Regions from separate parts of the Pseudosulfitobacter sp. SM2401 genome, predicted to be linked through region 1. Evidence: riboswitches for the same ligand, from Rfam matches in the RefSeq annotation. Region 1 holds a riboswitch; the other holds the start of a gene.

Region 1 (10,143 bases):
ATCGAGCGCCTTAAATCCGAAGGCATCGGCATCTTTTTGATCAGCCACGACATCCACGATGTGATGCATTTATGTGACCGCGCATCGGTCATGAAAAACGGCAAACTGGTCGGCACGGTGGACGTCAAGGACGTGACGGATGATGACCTGCTCGGCATGATTATCCTGGGCAAACACCCACATGGTGCAGACGGCAAATGAGCATCGGCGCAACCCTTGTCGCTGATGTCGGCGGCACCAACACGCGGCTTGCTTTGGCGGATGCGAACGGCTTGATCACAGGCAGCACGCAGCGCTACGCCAACACCGCAGTGCAGGGATTTTCTGCCGCCGTCGGCACCTATCTTGCAACGCAGTCCAACACCAAACCGACGGCGATGTGCGTGGCGATTGCTGGGCCTGTGACCAACGGACACGGGCAGCTTACCAACCGGCAAGACTGGCAGTTCGACGCCTGCGCCTTGTCGCAAACGCTGACGATTCCGCGCGTCACTTTGATCAATGATCTGGCAGCACTTGGATACGCACTGCCTGATTTGCCGCCTCGTGTTATCCACCAGATCGGCGGGGCTACCGCGCAGAACACGCAGGCGCTGGTCGTCGGGGTTGCCACTGGTTTCAACGTCAGCCTGTGCCAGAACGGGCAGGTCTACGAGGCGGAACTTGGGCATGCCAGCTTGCCAAGTTCCGTGATGGAGGTTTTGCGCGCAAAGATCGGCGTACACGCAAACGGCTACACCTCCGTCGAGGCGCTTTTTTCAGGCAAAGGGCTGGAACAGCTGCATCAATTGCTCGGCCACGCGCCTCTTTCTGCGGTGGACATCACCAGTCAAAAAGGCGCGACCTTGTCGTTGTTCACCCAAGCGCTTGGCGTCATGTGCCGCGAGTTGACCTACCAATACATGCCGCTGGGCGGGCTGTATTTTAACGGCTCACTCGCCCGTGCCGTTTTGCAAGGGCAGGGTGCCCAAGACATCGCAATGCACGCAGCCCAAGACACCGCGTTTGCCGGTCGCTTTGGCCAAGTTCCACTGTATCTGATCACCGAAGACACCGCCGCCTTGTACGGCTGCGCCCGCTATTTGCGCCTGAACGCCGGTTGACTTGAGCGCGCAAATCGCAAATGCCTGAGGCTCCAAACCCCAAAGGCACCGTCATGACACATACCCCGACAAACCGGCTGCTGATCTGCGCCACATGCGAACGCGCAGAAGGGCGCAGTGCGCGTCAGGATTGCGCGCAAATCCGTGGGGCGCTGAAACTGGCGGGGCTAAGCGATCAGATCGAGGTCGAGGCAACGCCGTGTTTGGGCGGTTGCACCCATCCGGTCAACATCGGTTTGCAAGGGGCCGGCAAGGGCAGCTACGTGTTCGACAGCATCGACACGCAAAGCTTTGAGGCCGAAATTGTCACCCTGTGCCAGATGTATTTGGACCTGCCCAAAGGCTGGATCGAAGACGCGCGCCCTTTGGGCAAGCTGCGCGACAACCTGCGTGCCCGCATTCCGGCGTTGGATTAATTCGTCACCGGAATTGACACGCGCAGCAGTTCATTGCCCACAGCCAAGGGGCGGTGATCGTTGGAATTGAGCTCGACTTCGACAGTCACATCGCCTTCGGGCAAATGTTCGATGTGCAGCCAATTCCCATAAATCCGCGCGATTTTCTCACCGTTCACATAGGCATGCGCGTGGCCTTCACCGTCGACGTGGGTCAGGCTGGCGCTTTGCGGTGTGAACCGGAAATTCGTGACTTCGATTTGCAGGTTCCAGCCGGACATCGGGTCTTTGACCACGGTTGCCGCGACTGTCGGTGCGTTGTCGTCGGCGGGTAGTGAAATTGGTTGCATCGCTGCGTGGTCATGCCCGTTGCTCTGCATCGCGCCGTGATCCGTGGCATGGTCGTGACCATTCAAAGTGACGCCATAAGACGCGGCCACCAAAAAACCGATGCCTGATCCAAAAACCAAGCCGATCACCAACAACATCATTCGACGATCCATCATACGATCCTTCTTTGGGAATGGACGAAGAGCCTAAGCCGCTTCGCCTTCTTTGTTCCAGAAATACGCGCAAAATGCACCAAGAATGATCCAAGCCGCCAGTCCGATGCCCAAAGAACGGGCAGCAAACAGCGCGCCCAGTTCAGTCGGAACCGGCCCTGCAAATGCATCAGGCTGCGGTGCCCCAACGATATGCGGCAACATCAGCAGCAGGGCAGCCGCCGCGATCCCGTACATGTTGAATCGAAAGGCCAGTATCCACATCGCACCAGCCGCCATCGCAACGGTTGCAAACCACCAGAACTGGCGCAGTTGAACGTCTGCGGCAGCGACGCCCGGAACTTCGGGGGGCAGGGACATCGCAGGGGCCAGCTGGGCTGCGACAAAGCCGGCCAAACCCCAGATCATACCCATGCGCGGCGTGACCAAAGCGTCGTCTGCCGTGCTCATCACTGCAACAAGGATCAGCGCGTAGCCGCAATAAACCATCATCGTGAACAACACGCTTAGGCCGTTGCGCATCAGATCAAAGCCGGGCAATTCAGGCGTCGCCGTATTGGGCAGACCGCCGAAATGAACCAGCTGACCGGTTTCATAAAGTTCAGCGTGCAATAGAACAGGTTGCACGAATGCGAGCTGCAGCAGGGCGACAAGCAACCCAGCCACAGCACCAGCGAACACCGCGCTGGTCACAAGACGTGAAAACATTTTAGTGGCAGGGAAAGCCGGTTGCGTGACGCACGTCGTGTGCTGCGTCGTGCAAAGCAGCCGCTTGAACGTGGCCGGTTACAAAAATAATTCCAACGCCCATCAGCACGGCAAATGCGGCTGTCAGCAGGTTGGAACGTGCAGAGGTTTGTGGGGCCGCGATGGCTTTTACGTTCGTGTTCATCTGTCTTCTCCTTGCTGTCACACCCGACAGCGTTAATTACGTTTCAGCCCGGCAGGTCTCCTGGCTTGCGTGTCATCACGTGGCTCTGACCTTCCCTACCCAATCATTGGGCAAGTGGTATTTTCAAAGCCCGCTCTTCGCATACAGTCGCGGGGGCGGCCTGGGCATCAGTTGTCTTGAACCTAACCCAATTCCCTCTTCGTTTGTCGACAAAACCGACAAACACCAAGCCCTTTACGTCTAACTGCTTTGGAACGAGTCGCGCAAGAGGCGACTTACGTGCGGCGGCGCAATAAATACGCGTCCATGATCCAGCCGTGATCGGCGCGGGCCTGTGCACGGGTTTCGATGATGTCCGCACAGACGTCTGCCAGCGGGCCGGACCGGATCACTTGGTTCTCCATCCCCAAATAGGCACCCCACCAGATGTCGTAGTCTGCCAAGGCCAAGGTTTGGAAGGCGCAGTTTCCATCCAGCATGAACACTGCCGTATCCGCATCTTTGGGCCAGCCATGGTCGCGTAATTGACGGCCTGTGGCCACAACAAACGGCGCGCCAATGTCGTTGATCGGGATGGCATGGGCGGCGGTAAGCGCTTGTAAAGACGTGATGCCTGCGATCACTTTGATCTTGGGGTAGGGCGTTAGGCGCGACGCGATCCGCAGCGAACTGTCGTACAGCGACGGATCCCCCCAGATCAGCAGGGCCGCAGTTTCGGCCGTGCCGGCAGCCGCTTTCCACGCCTCGGCAATCGCGTCGTGCCAAAGATCGACGTTGTTCAGATAATCGCCATCAGCTGCGCGGGTGGGCAGATCGAATTCGATGATTTTTGCGGCACAGTCTGGCGCGACAGTGTCGATGATCTGACGGCGCAAATCCGCGAGGTCGGATTTTTGATCGCCCTTGCGCGGAATCAGAATCGTTTCGGCCCGCTGAATGGCGCGCGCGCCCTCGAATGTCAGGTGGTCTGGATTGCCAGTCCCGATGCCGATCAGGGTCAGTTCACGCATCGTCATCATCCGCAAGCGGGCCGTACAGGATCAGGGCAGCGGCGGTGCCGATTTCGGAGGCCAAATCATCGGCCAATTGTTGGATCGTGGTGCGGCGCAAAACTTGGTCAGGGGTGCTGACGGCCTCGGCCAACAAGGCGGGCGTGTCGGCGGGCAAACCATGGGCAATCAACTGCGCGGCAAGGGCGGGAAACGTGCGTTTGCCCATGAACACAACCGTGGTCGCCTTTGGGTCGGCCAATGCGGTCAAGTTCGCATCATCGGGCAGCATGCCGTTCACGTCATGGCCGGTCACAAACTGCACACGACGCGCGGTCAAACGACGGGTCAGCGGAATGCCAGCAGCGGCTGCGGCGGCACAAGCCGATGGAATTCCTGGAATAATTTCGTAGGGGATGCCCGCAGCTTTCAGTGCAACCATTTCTTCCTCGAGGCGACCGAACATGCCACCATCGCCGCTTTTCAAGCGAACAACGCGCGCGCCTGTGGCCGCGTAGTCAACCAGCAATTGCGACACGTGGGACTGTTTGGGCGATGCGCGACCGGCGCGTTTGCCGACGCCAACCAGATCCGCGCCCGCCGCCGCATGGGTCAGGATCGGGCCAGAGGACAGGTCGTCAAACAGCACCGCTTCGGCCCGTTTCAAACGGTCCACGGCCTTAAGCGTCAGCAGCTCTGGATCACCGGGACCGGAGCCCACAAAGCTGACAAAACCCGTCACGATTCTGCCTCGGCGATCAGGTGGAAAAACGTACCGGTCGTGTGGCCTTTGATCGATCCGGTTTCGGGCACGGGCGCACCTTCGGCGTCCAAAACCTCGGCCAAGGGGGCATCCGGTTCTTCGAGGATTGTCGAGTAGTGGAATTCGTGCCCGCGCAAAGTCGCGCCTGCCTCGAACCCCGGCATTGGCGCACCAAGCTGCGCCTTACGATACCCCAAATGGAACTTTCGTTTTTCATACGAGGTCACCAGCCCGAGCAGTCCGAGCATCTCGTGACTGTTGCCTTCTTTGTCGATCAGCGCCTGACCCAGTGCCATGTAGCCACCGCATTCGCCGTGAACGGGCCGGGTTTCGGCGTGCTGAAGCATCGCCTTACGAAACGTCTGGGCGGCGGCCAATTGACCTGCGTGCAATTCCGGATAGCCACCGGGCAACCAGACCAGATCAGCGTCTGCTGCGGGGGCCTCATCAGCCAGCGGTGAAAACGGTGTGATCTCTGCGCCCGCCGCGCGCCACCCTGCCAGCAAATGCGGGTAGGTGAACGAAAACGCCGCATCTTGGGCCAGCGCGATTTTCTGCGCAGGTGGTTTCGGCAAAGACCCGGGCACCAGCGTTTCGCCGCCTGTTGCTGCCGCTTTGATCGCCTCTAGATCGACGTTCTCGCGCAAGAAATCAGCGTAGCCGGAAATCGCGGCCTCAAGGTCGGGATGTTCGAAGGCTTGGATCAGCCCAAGGTGGCGTTCGGGTAGGGCCAGATCACCGCGACGGGGCAAGCTGCCGAGCACTTTGATGCCATGCGCCTCCATCCCCAAACGGGTCAAACGTTCGTGGCGCGGGCTGGCAACGCGGTTCAGGATCACGCCGGCAAAATTCAGATCGGGACGGTATTCGCGAAAGCCCAAGGCGACGGCGGCGGCCGATTGTGCTTGGCCCGAAACGTCGATCACAAGGATCACGCCCCAGCCCATTTTGGCCGCCGTTTCAGCGCTGGTGCCGTGACCGGTTTCGCCCGCAAACGCGACGCCGTCGTACAGGCCCATCGAGCCCTCGGCGATAACAATGTCGGCCCCTGCGGATTGCGCCGAAATCGCGCCAAGCAACCCTTCGTTCATCGCCCAGGTGTCGAAATTAAACGACGCACGACCAGCGGCTGCCCGGTGGAACGCGGGGTCGATGTAGTCAGGTCCGCTTTTGAACGGTTGCACGGCCAGACCGTCTTGGGCCAATGCACGCAACAACCCCAGCATCACCGTGGTTTTTCCAGTGCCGGAACTGGGCGCTGAAATCAGCAGACCTTTTGGTGGATTACTCATCTTTTTCACTCCAGCTGGCCCACGGGCTGTCGGCGGTTTGAGGGCGGTAGCGGCGGTCGTAGTCGGTGGAATACAGGCAGCTTTCGTCGAAGCCTTCGCCCGCCAACGCAGGGCCAACAAGGATCAACGCGGTGCGCGCGATTTGGGGCGTGATGACGTCTGCGATGGTCGACAGGGTCGCGCGGATGATTTGTTCGTCCGGCCAAGAGGCGCGGTAGACAACGGCCACGGGGCAGTCATCGCCGTAATTCGGGGTCAGATCGGCCACAACCGTGTCGAGGTTCTGGATTGACAAGTGGATCGCGAGGGTGGCGCCAGTGGCGGCGAAATTGGTAAGGCTTTCGCCCGCGGGCATCGACGATGCGCGCCCTTGCGTGCGGGTCAACACGACGGATTGGGCAAGGCCTGGCAGGGTTAATTCCGTGCCCAACGCGGCGGCGGCCGCGGCAAATGACGGCACACCGGGCGTCACGCTGACGGGGATTTGTGCGGTGCGCAACCGGCGCATTTGTTCCCCCATCGCGGACCATACGGACAAGTCGCCCGAGTGCAATCGCGCAACGTCTTTGCCTGCGTCCGTGGCAGTTTGGCAGGCCGCAATGATCTGGTCTAAATCCATGCCAGCGGTATTGATGATTTCGGCCCCCTCAGGGCAATGGCCGAGGATTTCCTCGGGCACAAGCGACCCCGCGTACAGGCAAACTGGGCAGGCGGCGATGATGTCGCGGCCGCGCAAGGTCAGCAGGTCAGGCGCGCCGGGGCCTGCGCCAATAAAGTGAACGGTCATGGGGTGGCTCCTTTGGCAATGGCGCATGTGGCGGTGCGGTCATCTGATATTTTACGGGTGGCAAGCAGGGCGGCGTTTGGGCCAGCGGCGGCAAGCGCTGCGGCCTCGGCCACCGATCCGATGCGACGCATCATGCGGCTGACAACGGACTGCGTGTGGGTTTGGACGGCTTCCAATTGATGCGGCTGGATTGGCAAAACCAACAGGCCGCGCGATTTGGCAAAGTCCAAAATGACGGGTGCTTTGATCTTGTCTTCGGGCGTTGCGAGCACGGACACAGAGGTCGCGTAGCCCGTCGCGTCCAGCGCATCTGCCAGACTGTCGGGCGTTGCCTTGCTGTTGAATCCGAGCCCGGCGACGATCATCGTGTCACGCTCCATTGCACAATCGGATAGGCGCTGGACCAGCCGCGTTTTGACCCCAGCGGTTTGGAGTGCGCCAGTTCGATCCGCAGCAATTCGCCGCCCCTATGACCATGCCATTTGGCAAGCAACGCCTCGGCCTCTAGCGTGACGGCATTGGCAACGATGCGGGTGCCCATCGGGACCGTTTGCCATAGCGCGTCCAGCAGCTGTTGACTGACGCCGCCACCGATGAAAACGACATCGGGTTTTGGCAATCCTGCGATGACGTCCAGCGCCGCGGCGTTGACGATCTTTAGACGGTCCACCCCCAGATGGAGTGCGTTCTGCGTGGCGCGTTCGGCGCGAGTCGGATCAACCTCGACCGCCGTGGCGCTGAGCGAGGGATGCGACAACAACCATTCAATCGCGATGGAGCCCGAGCCTGCGCCGAGATCCCACAAATGTTCGCCAAATGCAGGGGCCAAGGCCGACAATGTCAACGCGCGCACCGGACGTTTGGTGATCTGACCGTCGTTTGCAAACAGCGCGTCAGCGCGACCGCTCGCGTGGGTGAATTCCGCGCCTTTGCCCGAAATTTTCAAGGCGACACACACAGGGTGCGCGATGTCTGCGGGCAATGTGGCAGGCACCGCTGTGCGAACCTTTTGGCGCGGACCACCCAAGGCCTCCATCACCGTCATCTCTGTGTCGCCAAATCCAAGCCCCTCAAGGTAGGCCCCCAAATCAGCCACAGCCGCACCGTCGCGCAGCAACACAATCGCCTGTGCATCGTGCCCCAGATGCGGACGCAAACGCGACAGCGGCGCGGCATGCAAACCAATGCAAATGGTGTCCTCAAGCGGCCAACCCATGTGCGCGGCGGCCAGGGAAAACGTCGCCGGACCTGCCAGCGCACGCCATTCGGCTGGCGCAAAATTGCGCGCCAAAACCGACCCGGCACCGTACCAAAACGGATCACCAGAGGCCAAGACCACCACGCGGTGACCACGCAAACCTGCCAAAATGGGAATGCCGTTTGAAAACGGGATTGGCCATTCGATGCGGTCGGCTTTGAGGTCAGGCAACAACGCCAAATGGCGCGGTGCCCCCATGATGATTTCGGCGTCCTCAAGGGCTTTCAGGCTTGCGGGGCTCATGGCTTCTGGTCCATCTTCGCCCAAGCCCACAATGGTTAACCAAGGAGTTTCAGACATGGCACACACCCTCCTGATCCTTGGTGGCACAACCGAAGCTACGGCCCTTGCCATCGCGGTGCACGAGGTTGGTATCACCGCCACATTTTCCTACGCGGGACGGGTTGCGCGCCCCAAGCGGCAACCCCTGCCGACGCGCATCGGTGGCTTTGGTGGCGTGGACGGTTTGGTGAACTACATCCACGAAAACGGCATCACGCACGTCGTCGATGCGACCCATCCGTTTGCCGCACAAATGAGCATGAACGCTGTTGACGCATGCGGGCAAACGGGCACGCAGCTGATTGCTTTGACCCGCCCCAAATGGCAGCCCGAAACCGGTGACAACTGGACCCACGTGCCGGATATCGACGCCGCAGTGGCCGCGCTGCGCGGTCCGTCCAAAAACGTGATGCTGGCGATTGGGCGCATGCATCTGGACGCTTTTGCGCCGCAGCCCCAGCACAGGTATTTGCTGCGCCTCGTCGATGCGCCGGACGGCGAGGTGCCCTTGCCAAACCGTCACATTGTCGTTGATCAAGGCCCGTTTAGCACTGAAAATGACATCGCTTTGATGCGCGAACACGGCGTCGAATTGATCGTCTCCAAAAACGCTGGCGGCACAGGGGCGCGCGCGAAAATTGACGCGGCGCGTACGTTGAATTTGCCGATCATCATGATCGATCGCCCCGCCATTCCAGCGCGCCCAGAGGTCGGTAGTTCGGCGCAGGTTTTGGCGTGGTTGGATCATTCCAGCACCGAGCGCGGCGTGTAAACGATTGGCCCCTGCGGGCGCTCGATAATCCGCGTTTGGGATGAACCCACCAGCACCATCGTGCGCATGTCCGCCATGTCTGGCGTCGTCTGGGACAGCGGCACAATCCGCAGTTCTTCGTCGGCGTGTGACACGTTGCGCGCAAAGATGACGGGACGATCATCGCCGCACGCATCCTTGAGAATTTCGAGCGTTTTGACAAACCCTTCGGGGCGCGATTTGGAACGCGGGTTGTAGAACGCCATTGCGAAATCGGCCTCGGCGGCAAGGCGCAAACGCTTTTCGATAGTGCTCCACGGTTTCAAATTGTCGCTAAGATTTATTGCGCAAAAATCATGGCCCAGCGGCGCACCGGCGCGGGCAGATGCGGCAAGCATCGCGGTGATCCCTGGCAGCACATCGATTTGAATGTCTAGCCATTCCGCAGGGCCCTTTTCCAGCGCTTCGAACACAGCAGCAGCCATGGCAAACACGCCCGGATCACCGGACGAAACGACCACAACCTGTTGCCCCTGCGCCGCCATCTGCAAGGCGTGTTGCGAGCGATCAATTTCGACGCGGTTGTCAGAGCCGTGCAGCGTTAGCCCGTCGCGCGGCGCGACCCGTGCCACGTAGGGAAAGTAGCCAACAACGTCCGTGGCTGTGGCCAACGCGGCGCGCACCTGAGGTGTTACGAGATCCTCGTTTCCAGGCCCAAGGCCGACGATGGAAACGCGTCCCGTCACGGTCGTCTGCCCTGTCCATGCACGATGATGATCGAGAAATACGGGGTGACTTTGTCGCCCGCCTCAGACAGTTTTTGAACGGTTTGGTTCGGCATCTGCGCGAATTCAACCAGCCACGCATCATCGTATTTTCCAGCCGCGCGCAGAGCGTCACGGACCTTGTCGATGTTGCGCCCGATTTTCATCACGACCAGTGCATCGGTGTCGGCCATGCGGCGGCTTAGCTCTGCTTCGGGCAGGGTGCCCATCAGCACGGTCAACACGTCGTCGCCCCACGTGATCGGCGCACCAGTCGCGGTCCAAGCGCCCGACATTCCGGTGATCGCAGGCACGACATCGACGGGGACCACGTCGTTCAGCCGCGTGTACATGTGCATGAACG
Region 2 (10,143 bases), 2.0 Mb from region 1:
GTCCGGTTGAAACAAAACCGGCCTTTGACGGGACATTTTCACGTCAATTCACACATCGCGTAACGCGCATGTGACACACAGGCTCGTGACTGGTACTGTGTCAGTCAGCGGGTAATTTGAATGCACAAACAGCGACGACGCCAGTTGTAAAAGGAACATGCTCATGTCTCATTCGAACACATCCAACGCAAAATCCATCGCGATCGCCGGTGCTGTAGCCGGGGCTTTGACAGCACTTGTCGCCGCCCAATCTACGGCCGCCTATGCCGCAACAAAAGAAAAATGCTACGGCGTGTCACTGGCGGGTCAAAACGACTGCGCGGCGGGTGCAGGCACCACATGCGCGGGCTCATCTTCGGTCGATTATCAAGGCAACGCGTGGACGTTGGTCGATGCGGGCACCTGCACCAGCATTGATTTGCCCGACATGGCAAACGGTGCAAAGCGCACAGGGTCGTTGCAGCCTCAGACCCGCGATTTGCCAGCGTAAAGGCAGGCATGCGAGAATTTTCGCCCCTCTGTGATCCTTTACCCGACGCTGTTGGCGTCGGCTATAAACCGCAGCATTTCACAGATATTCTGGACGCCCCCGGCCCTGTCAAATGGGTCGAAATCCATGCGGAAAACTACATGGGTCAAGGCGGACGTCCCATCGCGCAACTGCGTGCTTTGGCAGAGAAATTTACCATTTCGGTTCACGGTGTTGGCCTGTCGATTGGCGGCGCCGGGCCGCTGGACCCCACCCATTTGGCGCGCCTGAAACACTTGATCGATTGGGTCAAACCCGCCAGCTTTTCCGAACATTTGGCGTGGTCCACCCATGGCGGCACCTTTTTGAACGACCTGCTGCCCCTGCCCTACACCGCCGCCACGTTGCAAACCGTCGCGGATCACATCGATCACGTTCAAAATTTGCTGGGCCGTCAGATGCTGCTGGAAAACCCGTCCAGTTATCTCGCGTTTGACAGCTCGACCTACAACGAAACCGATTTTCTGGCGGAACTGGTGAAGCGCACGGAATGCGGGCTGCTGCTGGATGTGAACAACGTGTTCATTTCGGCGACAAACCTTGGCTACACGCCCCACAGCTACATTGATGCATACCCGCTCGCGGCCGTCGGGGAAATGCACGTCGGTGGTCACGCGCTAGACCAAGACGACCACGGCGCGCCTTTGTTGATCGACAGCCACGGTGCTGCGCCCTCGACCGAGGTCTGGGATTTACTGGCTTATACGCTGCAAAAAACCGGACCAAAACCGCTGCTGGTTGAATGGGACAACGATGTGCCTGATTGGAATGTGCTGCGCGCGCAGGCGGATGTGGCAGCCTTGGCCCTTGATCAGGCCGCGACAAAATGAAGGTCCAAACCCAGTTCCGCGAGGCCTTGTTCGATGCGGCCCGTGATGCCCCCCGCGGATTGCAGGACAGTGCAGGCAACCCCGCAGGATCACGCTACGACGTCTATCGCAACAACGTCGTCACGTCCTTGCAAGATGCATTGGCCCGCAATTTTCCTATTCTGGTCAAGCTGTTGGGCGAACAGATCTTTGGATCCTTGGCTGACATTTATTTACACCAACACCCGCCGCAGTCGCCGTTGATGATGCAGTACGGCGATCAGATGCCCACCCTGTTGGCCGGCTTTGCACCGTTGGAGCACATCGGATATCTGGCAGATGTCGCACAGTTGGAAATCGCCCTGCGCGACAGTTATCACGCAGCAGATGCAGACCCGATTGACCCAAGCACATTCGCAATTGATGACGCGGAACTTGCGCTAACCACGTTGACGTTTGCACCAGCAACCGCGCTGATCCACTCCGTTTGGCCGCTGTTTGATCTGTGGCGATTTAACACCGAACCGGATGCACCTGCCCCGCAGGCTGTCCCGCAACCGGTTCTGATCACGCGCGCCGAATTTGACCCACAACCGCACCCATTGACGCCCGCGCAGTACGAATGGATCGTCAGTGTCAGACAGGGCGACACGCTGGGCACAGCACACGCGCAGGCCCTGCAAACCGACGCCACGTTTGATCTGACGCCGCTGTTAACGCTGCTGCTGACCAACAACGCGCTGACCAAAGGATCACAGGAATGACCCATCTTCACAACGCTTTTTTCGCGCGGATTGAACGGGCCGACTGGCTGCTGCCGACCCTTGCGCGTTTGGTCTTTGCGGCGACTTTGTTGATGTATTTCTGGATTTCGGGCCTGACCAAATTGGGCGAAGGGTGGACCGGCATCTTTTTCCTGTCCGACAGCGCCTACATCCAGATGTTCCCCAAAGCGGTCGAGGCGTTGGGCTATGACACGGCCCAGCTGTCGATCGGACATCGGATGATCGCGCTGGTTGGCACGTGGGCCGAATTCATTTTGCCGTTGTTTATTGTTTTGGGCGTGCTGACGCGCCTGTCGGCACTTGGCATGATCGGATTTATCGCCGTGCAGTCGGTGGTCGATGTTTTGGGACACGGGGTGGCGGCCAAAGACATCGGCACGTGGTTTGACCGCACGTCCGGCGCGCTGATTTTAGATCAACGCGCGTTCTGGATTTTGCTGTTGCTGATCCTGGTGATCAAAGGGGCCGGACCACTGTCGTTTGACCGCGCCTTGGCCCCGATGAAACCCGTCTAGACCCCCAAGGCGGCTTGCGTGTCTTTGGTCCACCCCAGATACATCTGATCATCTTTTACAATCAGCGGCCGCTTCATCAACGCAGGGTGCTGCGCGATCAAATCCAGAGGCGCACCTGCGCGCTCAGCCTCGCTGAGGCCCCGCCACGTGGTCGATCGTGTGTTCAACAATTGGGCATCAAACTGCGCATAGGCGGCATTCAGCACCTCTTGGGGCACCCCGTCAGCCCGGGCATCAACCAGTTCGAAACCCGCCAGTGCTTTCAACGCCTTACGGCAGGTATCACAGTTTTTCAGGCCATAAATCTTCATCATTTTTCCTTGCGTATTCATCGTTTTAACCCAACGTCGTTAAGTTTTTCGCGCCAATTTTCTTGATTTTTTGTCCGACTGATCAATGTTGTTGTGCACGTATTGGGCGTCTCACATCAAATCAGATGCGTTGTGTCCAGTCAAAGACGCCAGCGCTTTTGGCAGCACTGGTTTGGTTACAAATTAAAAGGAGGCACCGGATATGCCTAACGGTACAGTAAAATGGTTCAACACCACAAAAGGTTTTGGCTTTATCGCGCCCGATGACGGGGGCAGCGACGTGTTTGTGCATATTTCTGCTGTGGAACGCTCGGGACTGACCGGACTGACGGACAACCAAAAAGTCAGCTATGACCTAAGCGAAGGACGCGACGGGCGTCAAATGGCAGGCGAGCTGCAACTGCTCTGATCACCGAGACAATCCACAAAATTTAAAAACCGGCGCTGGGATCCCCAAGCGCCGGTTTAATTTTGCCTGATGCAAGGGCAGACAGATCGATCCGCCCCATCATATTGCCTAGACCTTAGTCAAATGTGCAGCCTTTGGTGCCGACGGTGCAGTTGACCTGCGCACGGGCGCGGTGCACGTGACGTTTGATCACTTTGCGTGGTGCCGGCGTCATTTTCGCCTGCTGATACGAGATCGACTGGTTCGGTTGACCGCAGCACACAACACCGGAAATGGTGATTGGCTGGTAGCCTGCCGGGCAAAAGTTTTCACCGTGATATGGATAGATTTTCGCTTCTGCAAATGCGGGTGCTGCGCCCATCATCATCAGGCCGAAACCGGCTGTCAGTACTGTTTTGATACGCATATCTTCCCTCATCTGTCGATCATGCCACTATATACATGGCCAATGTGCCTGAGGATGGTGGCAAAAGTCTAGCTTTTTCTGAACTTTAAAGGTCGGGGGCAAGGTGCGCGCGCATGGCAGAATACCCGCGAAACCGAACGCGCCCACCACTCGTTCGCCCCGTGATTGTGTAATCGGGAAAGGCTTGCAAAAACCGGTGCAGTGCAACGCGCCCTTCCATGCGGGCCAGCGTCAGCCCGACGCAAACATGCGGACCACCGGCAAAGGCCAGATGACGGTTCGGCTTGCGGCTGATGTCGAAATGCGCAGGATCTGCAAACACGTCAGGATCACGGTTTGCGGCCCCGATACACAGGTGCAGGTTCGTGCCTTGCGGGATGGTCATACCGCCGATTTCAACCTCGCGCGCGGTCTCGCGATTGCCGAACTGGTTGGGCGAGGCGATGCGCAACACTTCCTCAACCACGCCCGCCATCAAGCCCGGATCGCCCAGCGCCAAGGCGCGTTGATCGGGATTGTCATGCAACAACGCCAGCCCGTTGCCAATCAGATTGGTGGTGGTTTCGTGCCCCGCATTCAGGATGAAAATACAGTTCTGGATCAACTCGATTTCGCTCAGCTGCCCTTGGGTGTCGCCGATGATCAACCGCGTCAGCACGTCGGTTTCAGGATCACCTGGGGTCGCCTTGCGCCGCGCGATCAGGTCCTGAAGGTAGGTTTTGAACTCGCTCGCCGCCGTGTGACCACGCTGTAGTTGCGCATCCGTCAGCACCGGTTCCAGCGCGCCCAAAATCGCCAGCGACCAGTCGCGCAAGGGTGCGCGTTCCTCCATGGGAATGTCGAGCAGATTGCCGATGATCTGGATCGGAATGATGCTGGCGAAATCCTCGATCAAATCAGGCGTGCGGGGCATTTGGGCCAACAGGTGGTCAACCGTTTCGATCAATCCTGATTCCATCCGCGCAATTGCGCGCGGTGCCAACGCCCCCGCCATGATCCGGCGCACACGGCTGTGCAACGGCGGATCGTTGAACACGAGGCTGGTCGTGTGATGTTCAAACAACGGCGAGCCGACACCGAATTTCGGCGCAAATGCTGCCTGTTTGTCAGACGTAAACGTCGCCGTATCCTTATACACCCGCTCCAAATCGCTGTGTTTGGACAGGATAAACGACCCATCCGGTTGCGGATGCACGGGCGCATGTTTCAAAAGCGCATCGTAATATTGAAACGGGTTTTCGTGGAAATCACGCGGAAGGGATGCGAGGGTCAGCATTTAAGCGGTTCATTTCTCAGCAAAATTGGGTGTCTCAAAAGGTCTGTGATCATTTCTATACTGCGCTGCCTGAAAATGAGACAGTTTTATTCATGTAGGCCAAACCAACCCGACCTTCGCAAAATGTCACCGGTCCAACAGCAACAATCAGCCTCCGGTTTGTATTTCGATTGACGACACGGAACGCTATGCGCAAATATCGCCCAGATGGTTCTCAAAACCCGCAAAGGGTGGAGGGATGAAAAGGGAATACGGTGAGGTCTAGCCAATTGGCACCGACTCCGTGACTGCCCCCGCAACTGTGAGCGGCGAGCGCCCCCGAACGATCCACTGGCCAAAAGGCTGGGAAGGATTGGGGAAGCTGTGACCCGCAAGTCAGGAGACCTGCCATCATCAATGAAACTCGAACCGGGCGGGGTGTCCGGACTGGAGGCCATGATGGTTTTTACAGGCAACGCGCCTGCGCACTTACATGTTCCGATCCAAGCCCCGCTGCGCCGCGGAGGGCTGCATGGACCGAACAAAACACACAATTTCCGTAAGCACATCGTGCCGACACAAAGGGACCGACTGTAAACCCGGCCTTGAACTGATCGCACGCCTGCGTGCCGCATTAGACGCGGCAGGCGGGGTGTTCGCAGCTGATTTAGAAATATCTGGCGTTGCCAGCATGGCAGGTTGCGACCGGCCGTGCACTGTTGCCTATCACGCGACGGCAAAAGCCACCTACCTGTTTGGGGACATTGCCCCGGATCAGGATATGTCCGATCTGGTGGCGTTTGCAGATCAGTATCGCGCCCGCAACGATGGCTGGTTTTCCCCCACAACGCCCCCCGAAAAACGACACAGCGCACCACTGGCAAAAGTGCCTGCCGCCCTCATTTACGCAAAAGACGAATGTGTCCAATGACCAGCCGTTTCAGCAGCGCCCGTCGCGTATTTGCGCATTCCAAATCCCCCAGTCTTTCAATTCAGGAGAAAACCAACATGCAGACTGCATTTGCCCTTGTCGCCGCCATCACCGTAAACGCCTTTGCAACGGGCGCTGCCGCGCAGCCTACAGATTACCCGTTGTCCCTGACCAATTGCGGGCGCGACATCACGATTGACCGCGCCCCCCAAAGCACCATCACCATTGGGCAATCGGCAACGGAAATCATCTATGCTCTGGGTCTTGCGGACAAGGTTGTCGCCACCTCGGTCTGGTTCAGCGCAGTTCTGCCGGAATTCGCCGACGCAAACAGCCGGATCGAGCGTTTGGCAGACAACGACCCCAGTTTCGAGAGCGTCGTGAGCAAAAATCCTGATTTGGTCGCCGTCCAGTACGAATGGCATGTGGGCCCGTCTGGCATCGTCGGCACCCACGAAATGTTCGCCGATCTGGGTATCGCGACCTACACGATCCCCGCGGATTGCGACACCAAGGACAACACGACCGGCGGTGACGGCACGCGCACGGGCACATTCACGCCCAGCTCGATTTACAAAGGCATCAAAGAACTGTCGGCGATTTATGACGTTCAGGACGCAGGTTTGGAACTGGTCGCAAGTCTCAAATCCCGTGAGGCGGACGCAATCGAAATGGCGCAAAACCTTGCTCTGCCCGACGACATAACAGCCGCCTTTTGGTTCTCGTCCGCCGATCTTCAGACTGATCCCTACATGGCCGGACGGATGGGCGCGCCGGGGTACATGATGGACCAGCTTGGCATCGAAAATGTCGTGCAATCGGACGAGGAATGGCCGACTGTCGGATGGGAAACGATCGCCCGCGCCGACCCGACAGTTCTGGTCATTGCCGAGATGGATCGCCGCCGCTACCCCGCCGACAACATTGAGGCGAAACTTGAATTTCTGCGCACAGATCCCGTTGCCAGCCAGATGACAGCAGTGCGAAAGGGCCGCGTCGTCGTCATGGATGCCCACGCCATGAGCGCGACCATGCGCACGATATTTGGTCTGGAAACCTTGGCGATGGCACTCAGCACATTCGAGTTCGGGTCTTGACCGATGCCGCAGTACTGACACGCCCGCGCCCCGTCAGACTGGGGTGGCTTGCACCTGTCGTGCTTGTGATTTCGATCATCACGGGTGCTTGCATCGGAGAAACCGGAATACCGGTTGCAACCGTCTTTCAAGTGATCGCCAACAAGCTTTTCGGGGCTGGCTATCCTGTGGGGCGCATTGATGAGGGCATCATCTGGGAATACCGTCTCAGCAGAGCCGTTGTCGCCGCATGTTGTGGCGCGGGGCTGGCGTTGTCGGGGGTCGTGTTGCAGGCCCTGCTGCGCAATGCGCTCGCGGACCCGTATTTATTGGGCATTTCCGCCGGGGCCTCAACCGGAGCTGTCGCCGTCACCGTCGCCGGCATCGGGGCTGGTGCGGTGTCGCTCGCGGTTGGGGCATTTGCGGGCGCAGTTTTGGCCTTTGTCGTTGTGGCGGTGCTGGCACGTGCGGCTGGGGGCGGAACGGGGGTGCAAGCAGCAGGCGTGATTATTCTTGCGGGCATCGCCGGATCGCAGCTGTTCAATGCGCTCACCGCCTTTGTGATTGCAAAATCCGCGAATGCAGAACAGGCGCGCGGGATCATGTTCTGGCTGCTTGGCAACCTATCCGGTGTCCGGTGGGACGACGCGGTTTTTGCCATACCGGCGGCGCTGTTGGGGGTCATCGTTTGCGTTTGGCATATTCGCGCCTTGGATGCGTTCACCTTTGGGGCGGACAGTGCCGCCTCTCTCGGGATTTCCGTGCGGCGGGTTCAGGTTTTGTTGATTGGGATCACGGCGCTGATGACGGCCGTGATGGTGTCGATGGTCGGATCGATTGGCTTTGTCGGGCTGGTGATCCCGCATGCCATGCGCCTCGTTGTGGGGGCGCGTCACGAACGCCTTGTTCCCGCATCCGCCCTGGCCGGAGCGGTCTTTTTGATTGCCTCGGACATCTTGTCGCGCGTTCTTATTCCGGGTCAGGTTTTGCCCATCGGGGTCATCACAGCCCTTGTCGGCGCGCCTGCCTTTGCGCTTATTTTGATACGGGGGCACCATTCAAGATGAGTCTGTCTTGTCACAATCTTGGATGGTCGGTGCGCGGCACATCCATCGTTTCCGGCGTCACCCTAGAGGTGGTCACCGGTGAAACGCTTGGTCTGGTTGGTGCCAACGGGTCCGGGAAATCTACGCTTCTCAAGATGCTGGCGGGCATTCAAAAGCCGCACACCGGATCGGTTTTACTGGCCGGGGTCTGTTGTTCCACGCTGGGCCAACGCGAGATCGCCCGCTCTATCGCATTCGTGGAACAACACGCAGAAACGACGGACCGGATCACTGTGCGCGATGCGGTCGAACTGGGCCGAACGCCGTGGCTTAACGGGATTGGGCGCTGGTCAAAATTTGATACAGCCAGCGTTCAAAGCGCGCTCTGCGCCGTTGAAATGACGTCTTATGCTGACCGTTATTGGCACACGCTGTCTGGCGGCGAACGACAGCGGGTGCACATCGCCCGCTCGCTTGCGCAAGACCCCAAAGTGTTGCTGCTGGACGAGCCGACGAACCACCTCGATATTCGTCATCAACTGTCGATCCTGTCGTTGGTCCACACTCTTGAGATCACCAGCATTGTCGCGCTTCACGATCTAAATCACGCAACGCAATGTGACCGGATCGGCGTGATGCACCACGGTCAGCTTATCGCACTTGGGCGTCCCCACGACATATTAACGCCTGACCTGATGCACCGGACATTTGGCGTCCACGCGCGTTTTGTCACCGACCCACACGACGGCAGCCGGTTCCTGCGTTTTCACCAACCGGCCTGAGGATTACGCCGCACACGAAGGGCACAGGACCATCGGCAATTAACGCGATGGACAACAGGTGTCGTTTCTATCCTAAACCGCGTGCCAACAGATCAAAAACCAAGCGAATTCGCAGATTTGTTTTAAGTTCACGATGGGCGACCACCCAAGTTTCGATTTTGATCGGTTCAAACGCGAGACATGGATTTTCAAGCTCTGGATGGGCCGCCCCGATCTCGATCGGAAGAATGCCAATGCCAAAACCTTGGCGCACAAGTTCCAGAGCAAGCGTTGCACTTGAGGTCGAAAAATTGAAATTTCTGGTGGTCAGATTCACCCCCCGTGACGCCATCAACCCAAGCCGCAGTTCCGGCTGATCGAACCCGACGAATTTCAAACGTTCAAGATCAGCCAGCGTCTTGGGGCGGCCAACCTCATCAAGGTATTGCTTTGAGGCAAAAAGATGCGCGGTTGTGTCACGCAGCCGCTTGGCAAACAGTGTCTCGTCTTTGGGGCGCGCGTGACGGATCGCAATATCAGCCTCACGCCGCCGCAGATCGCTCAGCTTATTTGACGCGATCACCTCGATCTGTAGGTCTGGCGCGGTTTTGCTCAGTTCCTTTAGGATCGGCGGCAGGAAATGCGTCGCCATCAAGTTTGTGGCAGAGATCAACACATGCCCCACGACCGCTTGGGATTGTCCCGTTGCGGCCACGGATATGCTGTTTGCCGCGTCACCCATCGTGCGAAAATGCGCAAGCAATTCGACGCCAGACCGGGTTAGCAAAAGTGCCCGCGATGTCCGTTCAAACAGTGTCACGCCCAGCGCATCTTCGAGACCGGCAACCTGTCTGCTCAGCGTTGGTTGCGTCAATCCAAGTGCACGAGCAGCGGCGGATAACGACCCCTCCTCAGCGGTGACAAGAAACGCCCGCGCTTGGTTCCAATCGAAAGCTGATCGTTTCCACTCCATCATTTACGTATACCAAAACAAGAAAGATGCGCAATTCCGTATTGGCGATCAGAGCTCTATGTTTCGCGCGTCGACTAACTTTAGATGGATAAAACATGACGTTACAACTTGGGTCCCAAAGGCCGCGCATGCCGACGATACCTTGTGCGGATCAGCCCTTTGATCTGATGATGGCCGCGCATGTCCGAGGGCATTTGCCAACCCCACAACGCGCCCTCGCCTTCCAATCTTTGCCAAAGGAAATTCCGTGCGGCATCTAAAAAGAACCGAGTGGATCGCCTTCGCTCTGATCGTCGCTTTTTCATTCATTCCGGCAATTGGCGGTCTGATCCGGGTT

Evidence for each region. A riboswitch is a leader RNA that binds a small molecule or an ion and turns the genes downstream of it on or off. The one in region 1 is predicted to bind cobalamin.
Region 2: another riboswitch for cobalamin. It lies ahead of ACFIO0_RS11685 (DUF1636 family protein); the one in region 1 lies ahead of ACFIO0_RS00715 (CbtB-domain containing protein).

What each region holds. Positions count from the first base shown of each region.
Region 1 covers NZ_CP170633.1:137,928-148,070, forward strand. Annotated here, with positions in the region: gene ACFIO0_RS00690 (ATP-binding cassette domain-containing protein) at 1-201, shown strand, start outside; gene ACFIO0_RS00695 (ROK family protein) at 198-1,103, shown strand; gene ACFIO0_RS00700 (DUF1636 family protein) at 1,157-1,519, shown strand; gene ACFIO0_RS00705 (hypothetical protein) at 1,516-2,004, opposite strand; gene ACFIO0_RS00710 (CbtA family protein) at 2,035-2,709, opposite strand; gene ACFIO0_RS00715 (CbtB-domain containing protein) at 2,711-2,893, opposite strand; cobalamin riboswitch at 2,926-3,138, opposite strand; gene cobF (precorrin-6A synthase (deacetylating)) at 3,169-3,903, opposite strand; gene cobA (uroporphyrinogen-III C-methyltransferase) at 3,896-4,624, opposite strand; gene ACFIO0_RS00730 (cobyrinate a,c-diamide synthase) at 4,621-5,937, opposite strand; gene cobM (precorrin-4 C(11)-methyltransferase) at 5,930-6,724, opposite strand; gene ACFIO0_RS00740 (cobalamin biosynthesis protein) at 6,721-7,089, opposite strand; gene cbiE (precorrin-6y C5,15-methyltransferase (decarboxylating) subunit CbiE) at 7,086-8,282, opposite strand; gene ACFIO0_RS00750 (cobalt-precorrin-6A reductase) at 8,281-9,036, shown strand; gene cobJ (precorrin-3B C(17)-methyltransferase) at 9,009-9,761, opposite strand; gene ACFIO0_RS00760 (precorrin-2 C(20)-methyltransferase) at 9,758-10,143, opposite strand, start outside.
Region 2 covers NZ_CP170633.1:2,351,481-2,361,623, forward strand. Annotated here, with positions in the region: gene ACFIO0_RS11645 (DUF2282 domain-containing protein) at 164-490, shown strand; gene ACFIO0_RS11650 (DUF692 family multinuclear iron-containing protein) at 499-1,359, shown strand; gene ACFIO0_RS11655 (putative DNA-binding domain-containing protein) at 1,356-2,102, shown strand; gene ACFIO0_RS11660 (DoxX family membrane protein) at 2,099-2,638, shown strand; gene ACFIO0_RS11665 (ArsC/Spx/MgsR family protein) at 2,635-2,949, opposite strand; gene ACFIO0_RS11670 (cold shock domain-containing protein) at 3,152-3,358, shown strand; gene ACFIO0_RS11675 (hypothetical protein) at 3,474-3,764, opposite strand; gene ACFIO0_RS11680 (cytochrome P450) at 3,850-5,040, opposite strand; cobalamin riboswitch at 5,232-5,447, shown strand; gene ACFIO0_RS11685 (DUF1636 family protein) at 5,552-5,950, shown strand; gene ACFIO0_RS11690 (ABC transporter substrate-binding protein) at 6,028-7,047, shown strand; gene ACFIO0_RS11695 (iron chelate uptake ABC transporter family permease subunit) at 7,044-8,093, shown strand; gene ACFIO0_RS11700 (ATP-binding cassette domain-containing protein) at 8,090-8,854, shown strand; gene ACFIO0_RS11705 (LysR substrate-binding domain-containing protein) at 8,922-9,809, opposite strand; gene ACFIO0_RS11710 (DUF2306 domain-containing protein) at 10,054-10,143, shown strand, end outside.